One region of the Rahnella inusitata genome, then DNA from elsewhere that is predicted to be linked to it. Evidence: predicted binding sites of a transcription regulator. Region 1 holds the regulator's gene; each other region holds the start of a gene.
What was found. The regulator PurR, encoded in region 1, represses purine synthesis genes. The targets are predictions, from matches to a motif close to CANGCAAACGTTTGCNTG.
Positions count from the first base shown of each region.

Region 2: I2123_RS16405 (amino acid aminotransferase) is a predicted target of PurR. The motif match lies at 1,722-1,739, and genes of this name have one in related genera.
Region 3: purE (5-(carboxyamino)imidazole ribonucleotide mutase) is a predicted target of PurR. The motif match lies at 2,927-2,944, and genes of this name have one in related genera.

Region 1 covers NZ_CP065024.1:2,230,828-2,235,855, reverse strand. The annotation lists gene I2123_RS10495 (Grx4 family monothiol glutaredoxin) at 1-335, opposite strand, end outside; gene I2123_RS10490 (C40 family peptidase) at 798-1,700, shown strand; gene cydH (cytochrome bd-I oxidase subunit CydH) at 1,865-1,954, opposite strand; gene purR (HTH-type transcriptional repressor PurR) at 2,288-3,313, shown strand; gene I2123_RS10475 (S6 family peptidase) at 3,686-5,028, shown strand, end outside.
Region 2 covers NZ_CP065024.1:3,473,679-3,478,706, forward strand. The annotation lists gene asnS (asparagine--tRNA ligase) at 1-147, shown strand, start outside; gene ompC (porin OmpC) at 448-1,560, shown strand; gene I2123_RS16405 (amino acid aminotransferase) at 1,805-2,995, shown strand; gene I2123_RS16410 (MBL fold metallo-hydrolase) at 3,076-3,723, opposite strand; gene mepK (peptidoglycan L,D-endopeptidase MepK) at 3,775-4,326, opposite strand; gene ldtD (L,D-transpeptidase) at 4,504-5,028, opposite strand, start outside.
Region 3 covers NZ_CP065024.1:3,917,722-3,922,749, reverse strand. The annotation lists gene ybbP (putative ABC transporter permease subunit YbbP) at 1-1,227, shown strand, start outside; gene purK (5-(carboxyamino)imidazole ribonucleotide synthase) at 1,270-2,334, opposite strand; gene purE (5-(carboxyamino)imidazole ribonucleotide mutase) at 2,331-2,840, opposite strand; gene I2123_RS18410 (MiaE family protein) at 3,039-3,671, shown strand; gene lpxH (UDP-2,3-diacylglucosamine diphosphatase) at 3,655-4,377, opposite strand; gene ppiB (peptidylprolyl isomerase B) at 4,389-4,883, opposite strand.

The DNA.
Region 1 (5,028 bases):
TCAGAAGATTTGTATTTCTCAGCCGTTTCTTTGATCAGCTGTTGCAGTTCGCCGCGCTGATACATCTCAATGACGATGTCGCAGCCGCCGACCAGTTCACCATCTACCCACAGCTGCGGGAACGTTGGCCAGTTGGCAAACTTAGGCATTTCTGCGCGGATGTCCGGGTTCTGCAAGATATCAACGTACGCGAAGCGTTCGCCACAGGCAGACAGCGCCTGTACAGCTTGTGCAGAAAAACCGCAGCTTGGCAGTTTTGGAGAACCTTTCATGTACAGCAGAATCGGGTTTTCAGAAACTTGCTTCTGAATTTTTTCAATAGTTGGAGTGGTCATTTCTTGCTTCCTCAAGCCGGTACAGGCTGTCACGGTCATTACTCTTCACGCGCAGCACTCAAAAACGGTGCTGAATCACACTACCCTCTATTGTAACGATGGCAGCTGTCAGATAAAAACGCCATTTTTTGCAGGGTCTTTCGCAATACTGGCATTTTATTTCACTATTTTCGGTGCTTGCGTCAGGGTTCACAAAATAAAAGATTCATCGAGAATAACATTTTTAGCGGTCGGGTTAACACCGGATTTGCAATTCGCCATGGTTTAGCTCAAATATTAACACACTGAAATATGGTCATTTTTTTAACTAAAAATGGCGTTTATTTCAGCATAAAAAAAGCTATTAACTTTTTCTCACAATATGATCTAGAATCGAGGCAATTCGTGCTGTTTTGTCTGGTTCTTTTAGGCAATACTCTGACATCTCTGATGTTTAACCTAACCACTCATGGTAACGAAGCTATGCGCTTACTGTTCACGCTTTTTGTGCTGCTCTTTACCCAGCTATTTTTGAATATAGCCCAGGCCTCACCGCAGACCCGTGTTGCGGCCGATCAGAAAAAGAATCACGTTAACCAGGTTACCCCTGAAGAACGCCGAAAGCGTAAGACGGTTGCTGCCAAAACCACAAAAAAAACCAAAGTGGCACCGGTCAAAGAACAACAGAGCCACGAAAAGAATGCGAAGAAGAGAGTTAAAAGCACCGAACTGGTTAAGCGAAAAAACGCTTCAGAGAAAACAGTAAAAACAACGCGGGCTGAGAGCAAAAAAGAAAAAACACTCAAGACCACCCGGGCCGAGAGCAAATCCACCAAGAAATCTAAAACCCAGGCTCTGGCAAAAAACGCCACGACGAAGGCCAGCAAGAAAGAAGCCTATGGTCGCCACCGTAAAGGTAAAAAGTTAGTTGAAGAAGACAGCAAGCCGATTACATTAAGTGCGACGCATAAAAAACGTTATCAACATGCGCAGCAAACGGCGATGACCAAGCTGATGCATCAGGTCGGCAAGCCTTATCGCTGGGGTGGCACCTCACCTAATACCGGATTCGATTGCAGTGGTTTAGTTTATTACGCGTACAAAGATTTGATTCGCATTAAAATGCCGCGCACGGCCAACGAAATGTACCACCTGCGCGACGCAGCGCCGGTGAAACGCGGCGAGCTGGAATCAGGCGATCTGGTGTTCTTTAGAATCAATAACCGCGGAGCCGCGGACCACGTCGGGGTTTACGTCGGTAACGGCAAATTTATTCAGTCTCCGCGTACCGGTGAAGACATCAAAATCACTTCCCTGGGCGATGATTACTGGCAAGACCATTACGTGGGCGCACGTCGGGTAATGACCCCGAAAACGATCCGATAATAAACAGTTCGTTAAGTCTGAAGTTTCGCTAATCAGCCATTGAATAGCATTTAACGAAGCGTTTCTGCAGGGAAGAGTATCGGCGCAAAGGTCACTGCGTAAAATAGAAAGGGCGATTCCTGTAACAGGTAATCGCCCTTTTTATTGCCTGACTTGCGCGTCTTTTAGTTCATTACTGCGGTGAAGCTGAAAGCGACAATCACGAGCAAAGCGCAAACCGTGGTGATTAATGACAATTTTAGATTGCGGTCCATAAAACCCCCTTACAGATCAATTGTGGCGCTTCATTTAGCCACACTAAATGTGTGCCAACGCATTTTCTCATACTTCCCGGCTAAAATCCCGCGTTGATTCATGCGCGATAACCCACAATAACACTTCCACTTTCCTGCAATATAAGAGAAAATTGTCGGTTACCACGCCTGTGTGCCGGTCGATTTCTCCCGAGGGCGCTTTACGCCTCACTCTGACGAACTCACCCAACGATTTCACTGCCTTTTTATAAGCCCGCAGTGAAATCCACGCAAGCAAACGATTAACATAATGCTAACGTGCTGAAACACGTGAGTTCAGGAGTCATTCCTTACATGGCAACGATTAAAGATGTCGCAAAGCGCGCTGGCGTTTCCACCACAACCGTGTCGCACGTCATCAATAAAACACGTTTCGTCGCCGAAGACACCAAAGCCGCGGTTCTGCTGGCCATCAAAGACTTGCACTACTCACCAAGCGCCGTCGCACGCAGCCTGAAGGTCAATAACACTAAAACGATCGGCCTGCTGGCGACGTCAAGCGAAGCGCCCTATTTTGCCGAAGTGATTGAAGCCGTGGAGAACAGTTGCTTTTCCAAAGGCTACACGTTGATTTTGTGTAACTCACACAACAATCTGGATAAGCAGCAGGCCTACCTGGCGATGCTGGCACAAAAACGTGTCGATGGTTTGCTGGTGATGTGTGCGGAATACCCTGATGAACTGCTGAACATGCTGGAAGAATACCGGTCAATCCCGATGGTCGTAATGGACTGGGGCGAAGCGCGTAAAAACTTCACCGACAGCATCATCGATAATGCGTTCGAAGGCGGATACATGGCCGGACGCTATCTGATTGAACGCGGCCATCGCGATATCGGCGTGATCCCGGGGCAGCTGGCGCGTAACACCGGCGGTGGCCGCTTCCAGGGTTTTGTGAAAGCGCTGACCGAAGCCAATATTCCTTTGCGTGAAGAATGGGTCGTCCAGGGTGATTTCGAACCCGAGTCAGGTTATCAGGCTATGCAAAAAATCCTGATGCAAAAGCAACGCCCGACCGCCGTGTTCTGTGGCGGTGACGTCATGGCGATGGGCGCGATTTGTGCAGCCGATGAATTCGGTTTGCGCGTTCCTCAAGACATTTCCGTTATCGGATATGATAACGTGCGTAATGCCCGTTACTTCTCACCAGCGCTGACCACGGTGCATCAGCCGAAAGAGCGTCTGGGTGAAATGGCCTTCACGATGTTGCTCGATCGCATCGTCAGCAAACGAGAAGAATCTCAGACCATCGAGGTACATCCGAAGCTGGTAGAACGCCGCTCAGTGGCCGATGGCCCTTTCCGCGACTATCGCCGTTAATGTTTGCCTTTACTCTTTGCTATTAATGCTTTTAACGCCTGCTTTTGCAGGCGTTTTTATGCAACACGCGCATTAATTTTTAGTGAAAATTTGTCACGATAAATCATATCTGACCCTTATTATTTATTAAGTAAATTCATTTATTACATGAATTAATCCACTACAAATAATTACCTTCATAATATCATTCGCGTAAGTTATCTATAAAAAAAACAATACAAAATACATATTAAAAAAAATTTCCCTATATATTACAGGCAAATGAAGATTACACATGATTTCAGAAAGCAGACTAGCACAATTAAAATTTCACTTTCCAAAAAGGTTCAACTAATATCCTTCACCTTTTGAAATGGAAGTAAGGAAAATCTAATGGAATGGAAACCGAGTGTACTCGCAACACTCATCTCTTGTGCTATTTTCAATACCCACGCAGGAGTAATGCGTGAAGATGTATCGGTACAAGACTACCGGGACTTCGGTGAAAACCTGGGTAAATATACCCCCGGAGCCGAAAATGTAGAGGTTTTTAAAACTGATGGTACGTCTGCGGGCTTCTTAAATTTCCCGATCCCCGATTTTAGCTCCACTGATGACTCCGCCGTTGCAACGTTAATTTCACCCTCTCACATCGTGAGCGTTGCTCACAACGGTGGCTATAAATCAGTAAAATATGGAAATAATGCGAAGTATTCTTACACTTATCAACTCATCAGCAGAAATGTCGATCCCTCAGGCAGAGATTTTCATGTTCCACGCCTAAATAAAGTTGTAACAGATGCGGCACCAGCCCCCATGATGCTCGCTAATGATGCCCGTAACGATCATGAAAGATATAAATATTACACTCGGGTTGGTTCAGGCACTCAAGTCCAGGTCATTCCGGGAACAAATAAAACCAAACAGCTAAGCAGCGCTTATAAATGGAAATCGGGCGGGACAATGATTAATCCCACCTTTGAAAACTGGAGATTACGGTGGACAAACTACGCGCCAGACGATGCGCGTACGACGCCTTTTAGTTCTGCTGCGCAAGGTGGCGATAGCGGAAGTCCGCTATTTGTCTATGACAGCGTAGATAAACAATGGGAATTGTACGGTGTAACGACGTCGGGTAATGGTTCACCCCCTTACGCGTTGACCACGTATAACTTAGATCTGCAGACAGCCTTTATAAAATCGATCATTGATTCAACGACGGATCCCGATGTCGTGGATGTGCAGGCTGATGGCGATATTCATTGGGGGACCGCCGCTATAACCCAGGGCGATTCTCAGTGGATATGGCATGGTCTAAGCTACGCGCTCCCTACTCAGGCAACCAATGATCAACTGAACGCAACACACGACCTGCGTTTCAATGGCGAAGGTGGTCAACTTGTGCTGGATTCTTCCGTGAATCTGGGCGCGGGTAAACTTCAATTTTCCAATGATTATCGCGTCACCTCCGCGACAGGTGCGAATGCCACCTGGGTGGGTGGCGGCGTAGAAGTGGATGATGGTAAAACGGTTGACTGGGAAGTTAACGGCCTCAAAGGCGATAACCTGCATAAAATCGGTGAAGGGACACTGTATGTAAATGCTACCGGCGTTAATGAGGGTGGACTGCGAGTCGGTGACGGTACCGTGGTGTTGGCCCAACAAGCTGACCAGAACAATAATCGCCAGGCATTTTCTACCGTCACGTTGGTCAGTGGCCGTCCAGTTGTGCAACT
Region 2 (5,028 bases), 1.2 Mb from region 1:
TGGTATCGCGATCTTCGTCGTTACGGCACTGTGCCACACTCCGGCTTCGGTTTGGGCTTTGAACGTTTAGTCGCCTATGTCACCGGCGTACAGAACGTCCGCGACGTAATTCCGTTCCCGCGCACACCACGTAATGCAACCTTCTAATTAATTAAACTATTTTTAATTAACAAAAACTTTACAAAACTAAGGCCAGCATTGCTGGCCTTAGTCATTTTTAAAAATAGATCCCCGTCACAAAGCTCCCTAAAATACACATTTTGTAATACATTCTTTCTCGCTGAAACATATTTAGTAATTTAGTAGCATTTTCGCTGTAGATTAAGCGAACCTCGGATGGAATAGTGCGTTCAGACACAGGAGACACCAAACTTTCATGAATAGTTCCCCAAAGAATTATTGACGGCAGTGGCAGGTGTCCGAATAAAACCAATGAGGGTAATAATAATGATGAAGCGCAACATTCTTGCAGTAGTAATCCCAGCTCTGTTAGTCGCTGGTGCAGCTAATGCAGCAGAGATCTATAACAAAGACGGCAACAAACTGGATTTGTACGGTAAAGTTGACGCACGCCATAACTTCTCTGACAACGCTGGTGATGATGGCGACCAGACCTATGTTCGTTTCGGCTTCAAAGGCGAAACTCAAATTACTGACCAACTGACCGGTTACGGCCAGTGGGAATACAACGTTCAGGCTAACCATGCAGAAAGCGCTGGCGACGAAGGCAACAAAACTCGTCTGGGCTTCGCAGGTCTGAAATTCGGTGATGCAGGTTCATTCGACTACGGTCGTAACTACGGCGTAATCTACGACGTAATGTCCTACACCGACCAATTGCCAATCTTTGGCGATGACACCATGTACCAGAACAACGACAACTTCATGGTTGGTCGTGGTAATGGCATGGCAACTTACCGTAACAGCAACTTCTTCGGTCTGGTTGACGGCCTGAGCTTCGCTGTACAGTACCAGGGCAAAAACGACGAAGGTCGTGACGGTCGTGGCGCAGTTGACTCCAACGGCGACGGCTGGGGTACTTCTGCTGCATACGCACTGGGCAACTCTGGTGTTAGCCTGACTGGTGCTTACTTCTCTTCTAACCGTACCTCTACTCAGAAAGCTGACGGTAACGGCGACAAAGCTGACGCATACGCATTCGGCGCGAAATACGACGCTAACAACCTGTACCTGGCAACCTTCTACGGTGAATCACGTAACACCACCGATTACGGCAACCCAGATGCGATTGCTAACAAAACTCAGAACTTCGAAGTGGTTGCACAGTACCAGTTCGACTTCGGTCTGCGTCCATCCATCGCTTACCTGCAGTCTAAAGGCAAGCAGCTGAACGGCTTCAGCGACAACGGCGCAACCTACGCTGGCGGCGATGCTGACCTGGTTAAATACGTAGAAGTTGGTACTTACTACTACTTCAACAAAAACATGTCTACCTACGTTGATTACAAAATCAACCTGCTGGACGACAACAGCTACACCAAAGCCGCCGGTCGCAGCACCGACGACACTGTGGGTGTTGGCTTGCAATACCAGTTCTAATATCGCTTAACGATGCGCTTACGGGCGCATCAAAGTGGATATCAAGGCAGAGCTTCGGCTCTGCCTTTTGCATTTCTGATTTCTTAAAAACACCCTTTTCCATGCCCTTTTCATAAAATATTTTAATCTCGGATCCGCCCTCACAACTCTGCTTACTTTTTCCCGCAAACGGTTGGCAAAACGCGCGCTCTGGCGTTACCCTTAAGGCCTCTTTCGTACTATCAGGCTAATGGAAGTTTCCAACATGTTTGAAAAAATCACTGCAGCACCTGCCGACCCGATTCTGGGCCTTTCCGATCTTTTCCGCGCTGACGACCGCTCTGATAAAATCAATCTTGGGATTGGTGTTTATAAAGATGAGACAGGTAAAACGCCGGTTCTGGCCAGCGTGAAGAAAGCCGAACAATTCCTGTTGGAAAATGAAACGACCAAAACCTATCTGAGCATCGACGGATTGCCTGATTTTGCACACTGCACACAGGAATTGCTGTTTGGCAAAGACAGCGCAGTGATCGCTGAAAAACGAGCCCGCACTGCTCAAACTCCCGGCGGCACCGGCGCACTGCGTATCGCAGCAGATTTTATCGCCACCCAAACCAGCGCCAAACGGGTGTGGGTCAGCAACCCAAGCTGGCCGAACCATAAAAGCGTATTTAATGCTGCAGGTTTGGAAGTGGCTGAATACAACTATTATGACGCGCAGAATCACTCCCTTGATTTCGACGGTATGCTTAAGAGCCTGAGTGAAGCACAAGCGGGCGATGTAGTGCTGTTCCACGGTTGCTGCCATAACCCAACCGGTATCGATCCTACACAGGAACAGTGGTCACAGCTGGCGGAGCTGTCCGTCTCGAAAGGCTGGTTGCCGCTGTTTGACTTCGCCTATCAGGGCTTTGCGAAAGGTCTGGAAGAAGATGCCGGTGGCCTGCGTCTTTTCGTGGCAAAACACAAAGAATTGCTGGTCGCGAGCTCCTACTCGAAAAACTTCGGTCTGTATAACGAGCGAGTGGGTGCCTGTACGATTGTGGCGTCTGATGCCGAAACCGCTGACCGCGCGTTTAGCCAGGTGAAATCCGTTATCCGTGCAAACTACTCTAACCCACCGGCACACGGCGCAGCCGTCGTCGCGACCATACTGGGTAACCCGTCACTGCGCGCGCTGTGGGAGCAGGAACTGAGCGACATGCGTCAACGAATTCACCGCATGCGCCAGTTGTTCGTCACAACCTTGCAGGAAAAAGGCGCTAAACAGGATTTCAGCTTTATCATCAATCAGAATGGTATGTTCTCATTTAGCGGCCTGACCAAAGATCAAGTTCTGCGTCTGCGTGATGAATTCGGGGTTTACGCGGTGAACTCAGGACGCATTAACGTGGCCGGTATTACGCTAGATAACATGGCACCGCTGTGTGAAGCCATCGTCGCTGTGCTGTAAAACATAAGCAACGCTGCTCCATTAAAAAAGCCCGTCAGGAAACTGACGGGCTTTTTGCTGTTCCTGAGGCGCAAAATAAATCACCAGACCGGTAATTCATCCTGCAGGAAAGGGTTGGTTTTACGTTCATAACCAAAATCTGACATCGGCCCGTGACCTGGGATAAACACGATGTCATCGCCAAGCGGCAACAATTTGGTTTTGATCGAATGGATCAGCGCCTGATGATCACCGCGCGGGAAATCACTACGGCCAACGCCACCTTTAAATATCACGTCACCGGAAACGGCTAAACGCGCTTTATCATTGATGAAAACGATATGGCCCGGCGTGTGTCCGGGACAATGCAGCACGGAAAGTTTCTCTTCGCCCACGCTGACATGATCGCCCTCTTCCAGCCAGGTATCAGGCGTCAGCGGGTCACAGTGGTCTAATCCGAACATCTGGCTTTGCGTTGGCAGTGCATCCAGCAGGAATTGATCTTCTGGATGAGGCCCAATCACCGGCACCTGATAATGTGCAGCCAGTTCCGCGGCAGCACCAACGTGATCAAGATGACCATGTGTCAGCAGAATTTGCGTGACCAGTACGCCCTGAGCAGAGACTTCGCGGATGATTTTGGCTGCTTCGCCGCCCGGATCGACAAGCGCGGCCTGATTGGTTTTAGTACACCAAATCAGTGAGCAATTTTGGCTGAACGCCGTGACGGTAATGAGATGGGTTTTCATAAGGCTCCACAAAATGGCCTGTCCATTTGGGCAGGCCACTAATGACACACATCACCAGGTCCGTGCAGGGCCGGTATCGATGTGCACAAAGTTACTTCGTGGATAATATCCTACACCACCCATCCGCATTTTTAATGCTGCTTTGCGGATATTGCTCAGTTCGATGCCCTGAATGTGGAAATCCATCGCCTGACCCAGCGTGTGGTAGCTGTGCTTCGCCACACCACTTCCTGGTTCACGCATGCTGTTATTCGTCGCCAGCGAGCGGTAGCCAGAAATCAACTGCACGGGTTTATTCGTTCCTCCGAGCATGACCTGTAAGCGATAGAGATGATCGAACAAAGCCGGGTCGATGGACTTCACCTTTTCTGCCCGATAGTCCCTGAACAAATGATTCAACCGGGCCAATTCATCCTTGTTGTAACGCTTTCCATCAAAAAACTCAGTTTTGAGGGTTTCGCCAGTATTTAGATTATTAACGACCAGAATACGTGGACGAGGAGTGGAAAGAGTGGCGAACGCACGACTCGGAAGCAATGCAATCCCCATAGCGGCACTGCCTAATGCCAGCCATTTACGGCGATGTTTGTCGATTTCATTCATGAACAGTTTACTATCCGGTAAGAGTGTCAAAAAGGTGCAATGCCAGCACCGCCTCGAACCTTAACTTCCTAAATTGGGCGAGTCAAGGGACCCAAATATGCAAAACGAGCGTGCCAGTGGCTCACGCTCGTTCAATGGCCAAATACTCTGACCTTTATCAGACTAGTTTTACTGCATTTATTGCAGTAATTTTTCTGCCTGAGGCAAGATTTGTGCGCCGGATCTCACAGTAGAATCATAATTGTAAATATCTGTACGGAATTGCGGCTTACCATCTTCCGCTACCCACGCTGTCAGATAAAACAGTTTTACCGGTATGCGATGACGAATTGAGACGTAAGTTGTATTACCGCCCTGCAATGCAGAGGAAATACGCGTGTCATTCCAGCCCGCGTCCTGCAACAACATATTGGCCAGTTCAGAGGCTTTATTGACTCGCACACATCCTGAACTTAACGCACGAATATCTTTACTGAAAAGATTGTGATTCGGCGTGTCGTGCAGGTAGATAGCATCAGAACTTGGCATGTTGAATTTGTATCGACCAAGGGAATTGCTCGCGCCCGGTGCCTGTCGGATGCGATATGGGAAATGGCTCGGTGACACCATCGCCCAGTCAATCATCGTCGGATCGATCACTTCTGCATCATTACTCCAGCCGGATAACACCTGATAACCGTGCTGCTGGAAGTACGTCGGGTT
Region 3 (5,028 bases), 1.7 Mb from region 1:
CTGCTCTGGTCACTGCTGGCGGGCGTGCTGGTGCTGTCATTGTTACTGGGGATTATCGGCTGGGGCGCGCTGTTATTACTGCGCCGCCTGACGTTCCGCCAGCTACCGCTGCGTCTGGCTGTGAATCGTCTGCTGCGCCAGCCGTGGGTGACGCTGAGCCAGCTGGCGGCGTTCTCGATGTCGTTTATGTTGCTGGCCTTGCTGCTGGTGATGCGCGGAGACTTGCTGGACCGCTGGGAGCAACAGCTGCCGCCTGACAGTCCGAATTATTTCCTGCTCAACATCACCAAAGAGCAAATCCCGCAGGTGACGGATTTCCTGCATCAGCATAAAGCCGAGCCGGAAACCTTCTATCCGATCGTGCGTGTGCGTCTGACCAAAATTAACGACCAGATTGCCACTGACATCATCAAACCTGATGATGCGGCCGGTGAGGCGGTCAACCGTGAGTTAAACCTGACGTGGATGCAGGGCCTGCCTGATCACAATCCGCTGGTCGCAGGCAACGGGCCACCGAAAGCCGGTGAAGTGTCGATCGACGAAGGGCTGGCGGGGCGTCTGGGCGTGAAGCTCGGCGATACCGTGACCTTCAACGGTGATACACAGGAGTTCAGCGCCAAAATTACCAGTCTGCGCAAAGTCGACTGGGACAGTCTGAAACCGAACTTCTACTTCATCTTCCCGCCGGGCGCGCTCGACGGCCAGCCGCAAAGCTGGCTAACCAGCTTCCGCTATCACGGCGATGACAGCACGATCACGCAGTTCAACCGCCAGTTCCCGACGGTCAGCATGATGGATATCGGCTCGATTTTGCGTCAGGTTGGACAGGTTTTGCAGCAGGTGAGCAGGGCGCTGGAAGTGATGGTGATTCTGGTGATGTTGTGTGGCGGCCTGCTGTTGCTGGCACAAATTCAGGTTGGGATGCGCCAGCGCCGTCAGGAGCTGATCGTTTATCGCACGCTCGGCGCCAGCAAAAAGATGCTGCATCGCACGCTGTGGTGTGAGTTCGCGGTACTTGGGTTGGTCGCCGGTATCGCGGCAGCCATCGGGGCGGAAGCGGCATTATGGCTGTTACAGCGCAAAGTGTTCGATTTCCCCTGGGAGCCGAATTACCTGATGTGGATTGCCGTGCCGGTAGTCAGCGCGCTGCTGCTCTCGGTCTGTGGCGGCTGGCTGGGTGTGCGGTTGCTGCGGGGAAGGGCGTTGTTCAGGCAATACGATTCGTAGTTTTTAAGCACCCTCCCCTTCGCAGGGGAGGATGCTGGAACGTCAAAGCTTCTCAATCGCCCATTCGATACCGCTGGCATACTCTTGCGGCAGCATCGGGATCAGTGCGGTCAGACTATCTTTCAGCAGGCTGGCACTGGCGTCGTTGAGATTTAGGTGTCCGACTTTACGTCCGGGGCGTACTTCTTTCTCGTACCAGTGCAGGTTCACTAGTGGCAGGCTGAGCCACTGCGTAGCGACATCCGTACCAATCAGATTGACCATCACCGACGGCGTACTGACGACAGGTTTCGGCAGCGGCAGGCCGAGGATCGCCCGCAGGTGCATTTCAAACTGGCTGTAAGATGCGCCGTTTTGCGTCCAGTGCCCGCTGTTGTGTACGCGTGGGGCCAGTTCGTTGATCAACAAACCTTCGCTGACCACAAAACACTCCATCGCCATCACGCCGACATAATTGAGTTCATTAAGGATTGCCGACAGCATACTTTCCGCCAGCTGTTGCAGGGCGGCGTCGGGCTCCGGCAGCGCCACGCTGGTGCGCAGAATACCGTCCTGATGCAGATTATGGGTGAGCGGATAAAAGACCGTTTTACCGTCGTGACCGCGCGCCCCGACCAGCGACACTTCGCCGGAAAAATTGATGCCCTGCTCGACGATGCATTCGCCGTAGCAGTCTTTCGGCAATGTCGTTTCTTCGCCTGCACGCAGACGCCATTGGCCGCGACCGTCATAACCGCCGACGCGACGTTTTACAATCGCCAGTTCACCGAGCTGTGAGAAAATCTGCGGCCATTCGGCTTCATCGGCCAGTAACTGCCAGGGGGCGGTGGCGAGCCCGAGCTGGTCCAGCAGCTGCTTTTGCGTCAGACGATCGGCCAGACGTGGGAAAATATCGCGGTTGACGAACGCCGTGTGCGTCGCGAGTTCGCGGGTCAGCGCGGTTTCAGGCCAGCGTTCGATTTCAGCGGTGATCACGCTTTGCTGATAAGGCACGGCTTCCGGCTCGGCATCCAGACCTACCGGATAGACGGCGATCCCCAGCGGTTCGCCCGCCTGACGCAGCATTCTGCCTAACTGACCGTTTCCGAGGACGCAGACCGGTTTCATGCTTCCTCCCGCGGGTCGGGGTTATTCAGAACTTCATCGGTTTGCGCCTGACGCCATGCGGCCAGATTTTTGCTGATTTGCGTATCGTGCAGCGCCAGAATTTGTGCGGCCAGCAGGGCGGCGTTTGCGGCGCCCGCTTTGCCGATTGCCAGCGTACCCACCGGAATACCGCGAGGCATTTGTACGATGGAATACAGGCTGTCGATGCCGCTCAGCGCAGCACTTTGCACCGGTACGCCCAGCACCGGCACCAGCGTTTTCGCGGCCAGCATGCCCGGCAGATGCGCCGCGCCGCCTGCGCCTGCGATGATTACATCAAACCCGTTGGCCGAAGCTTGTTCTGCAAAGGTGAACAATTTGTCCGGGGTGCGGTGAGCGGAGACGATATCGACATGGAAAGGAATATTCAGCGTTGTGAGCACTTCGGCGGCGAACTGCATGGTCGCCCAGTCACTTTTAGACCCCATAACGATGGCGATTTTTGCCGGGGTAACGTTGGATGACATGTCTGTATAGCTCCTGTGATTATGCAAGCATCGCCAGAGGACAGGTTCTGGCGGAGAGGGCGCAAATGATATCACGCTCATGAAGCAAGGAAAACGGTTGCGTCGCCGCAGAACCGTGCTTTTTTGCTGAGAAGTTGTCGGCAGATTTGTATAATCCCAGCCACACTATTTTTAGCTTACCCGACGGGAAACTGATTTATGACGCAGGCTTTACTGGCACCGATTTATGATTTTCTGCACTGTGAAACACCGGCTTTGTGGGTGGATGTTGCGCTGGAAAATCAGGCGGTGATGCTGATTGACCACGCCAACTGTGAAAAGAAGGCGGCGGCCACGGCGATGAGCCTGATGACCAAATATCTCGATCGTACCGAATTATTATTTTGCGCAGCGCGGCTGGCGCGTGAAGAGTTGCACCATTTCGAACAGGTGGTGGAAATCATGCAAAAGCGGAATGTCACCTACACCCAGCTTTCGCCGTCGCGCTACGCCAGCGGAATGATCAAACACACCCGGCATCACGACGATTTGAACATTCTGGTGGACCGGCTGATTATCGGCGCCTACATCGAGGCGCGTTCCTGCGAGCGTTTCGCTAAAATCGCACCACATCTGGATGAAACGTTGTCGCGTTTTTATACGTCGCTTTTGCGCTCAGAATCACGGCACTTCGCCGATTATCTGGCGCTTGCGGAGCAGTATGCCGGTACGGATATCAGCGAACGGGTGGAATTTTTCGGGAGGATTGAAGCGGAATTAATTTTGTCGCCTGATGAGCAGTTCCGCTTTCACAGCGGAACACCCGTGTGCAGTCTTAAAACGGGAAGCTGATCAGCTCCACGTTTTCGGCAGTCACTTTGACCATCGATCCCTCTTCGTGCCATGCGCCTAACACGACGCGGTGGCCGGTTTTCTCACCGAGCGGCACGTCGTGGACAGCGGGACGATGAGTGTGGCCGTGAATCATCCATTCAACGCCTGCTGGCTGCATTTCGCTGACCACTGCCTGAGGATTCACATCCATAATCGCCAGCGATTTTCCCTGATTCGAGGCTTTGCTGTTGGCGCGCATTTTGGCGGCAATGCCAAGACGCCATTTCAGCGGCAACATCAAAAACAGCTTTTGGATCAGCGGATTATGCACTTTCTTGCGGAAGTTCTGATAGGAGACATCATCGGTACACAGTGTGTCACCGTGCAGGATCAACACGCGGCGACCATAAAGTTCGAGGACTTTCTTTTCCGGCAGCAGCGTCATCAGGCTGTCGCGCGCGAAACGTCTGCCGAGCAGAAAATCGCGGTTGCCGTGGATGAAGAAACAGGGCACGCCTTGCTGATGAAGTTGATTTAACGCCGCAGCGATTTGCGCGTGTAACGGCTCAGGATCATCGTCACCAATCCAGGCTTCGAATAAATCCCCGAGAATGTACAGCGCGTCGGCCTGCGGCGCATCTTCGCGCAGAAAACGCAGAAAACCGGCAGTAATTGCCGGTTCCTGTGCGCAAAGATGAATATCTGCGATAAAAAACGTGGTCATCCCGACGTTAATTATTCGCTGACTGTGACGCTTTTGATCACAACATCTTCTTTTGGAACGTCCTGATGCATGCCGCTGCGACCGGTTTTGACCGCTCTGATCGCATCAACCACGTCCTGACCTTCAACCACTTCTGCGAATACGCAGTAGCCCCAACCTTGCGCGTTTTTGCCGCTATGGTTCAGGAAGTCGTTGTCAGTCACGTTGATGAAGAACTGTGCAGTGGCAGAGTGCGGATCGTTGGTACGTGCCATCGCCAGCGTGCCTTTGGTGTTTTTAAGGCCGTTGTCTGCTTCGTTTTTAATCTGAGCATCAGTATTTTTCTGGTTCATGCCTGGCTCAAAACCGCCGCCCTGAATCATGAAACCGTCGATAACACGGTGGAAAATCGTGTTGTCATAGAAGCCTTTACGGCAATAGTTCAGGAAGTTTTCAACCGTTACGGGCGCTTTGTCAGCAAAAGTTTTTACTACGATGTCGCCGTGGTTGGTGTGGAAAGTGACCATATTAATCATCCTGCTTATGTTGATGTGTGCTCTTAGTAAGAGTCGCTACTATAGCCTTTTCTTATACCATAACTCAAAAGTTGCCGTCAGCAGACGGTTTGTGATGACTAAAGCCCGTCCGGCGGCCTTATGCCGTTTCGGTGAA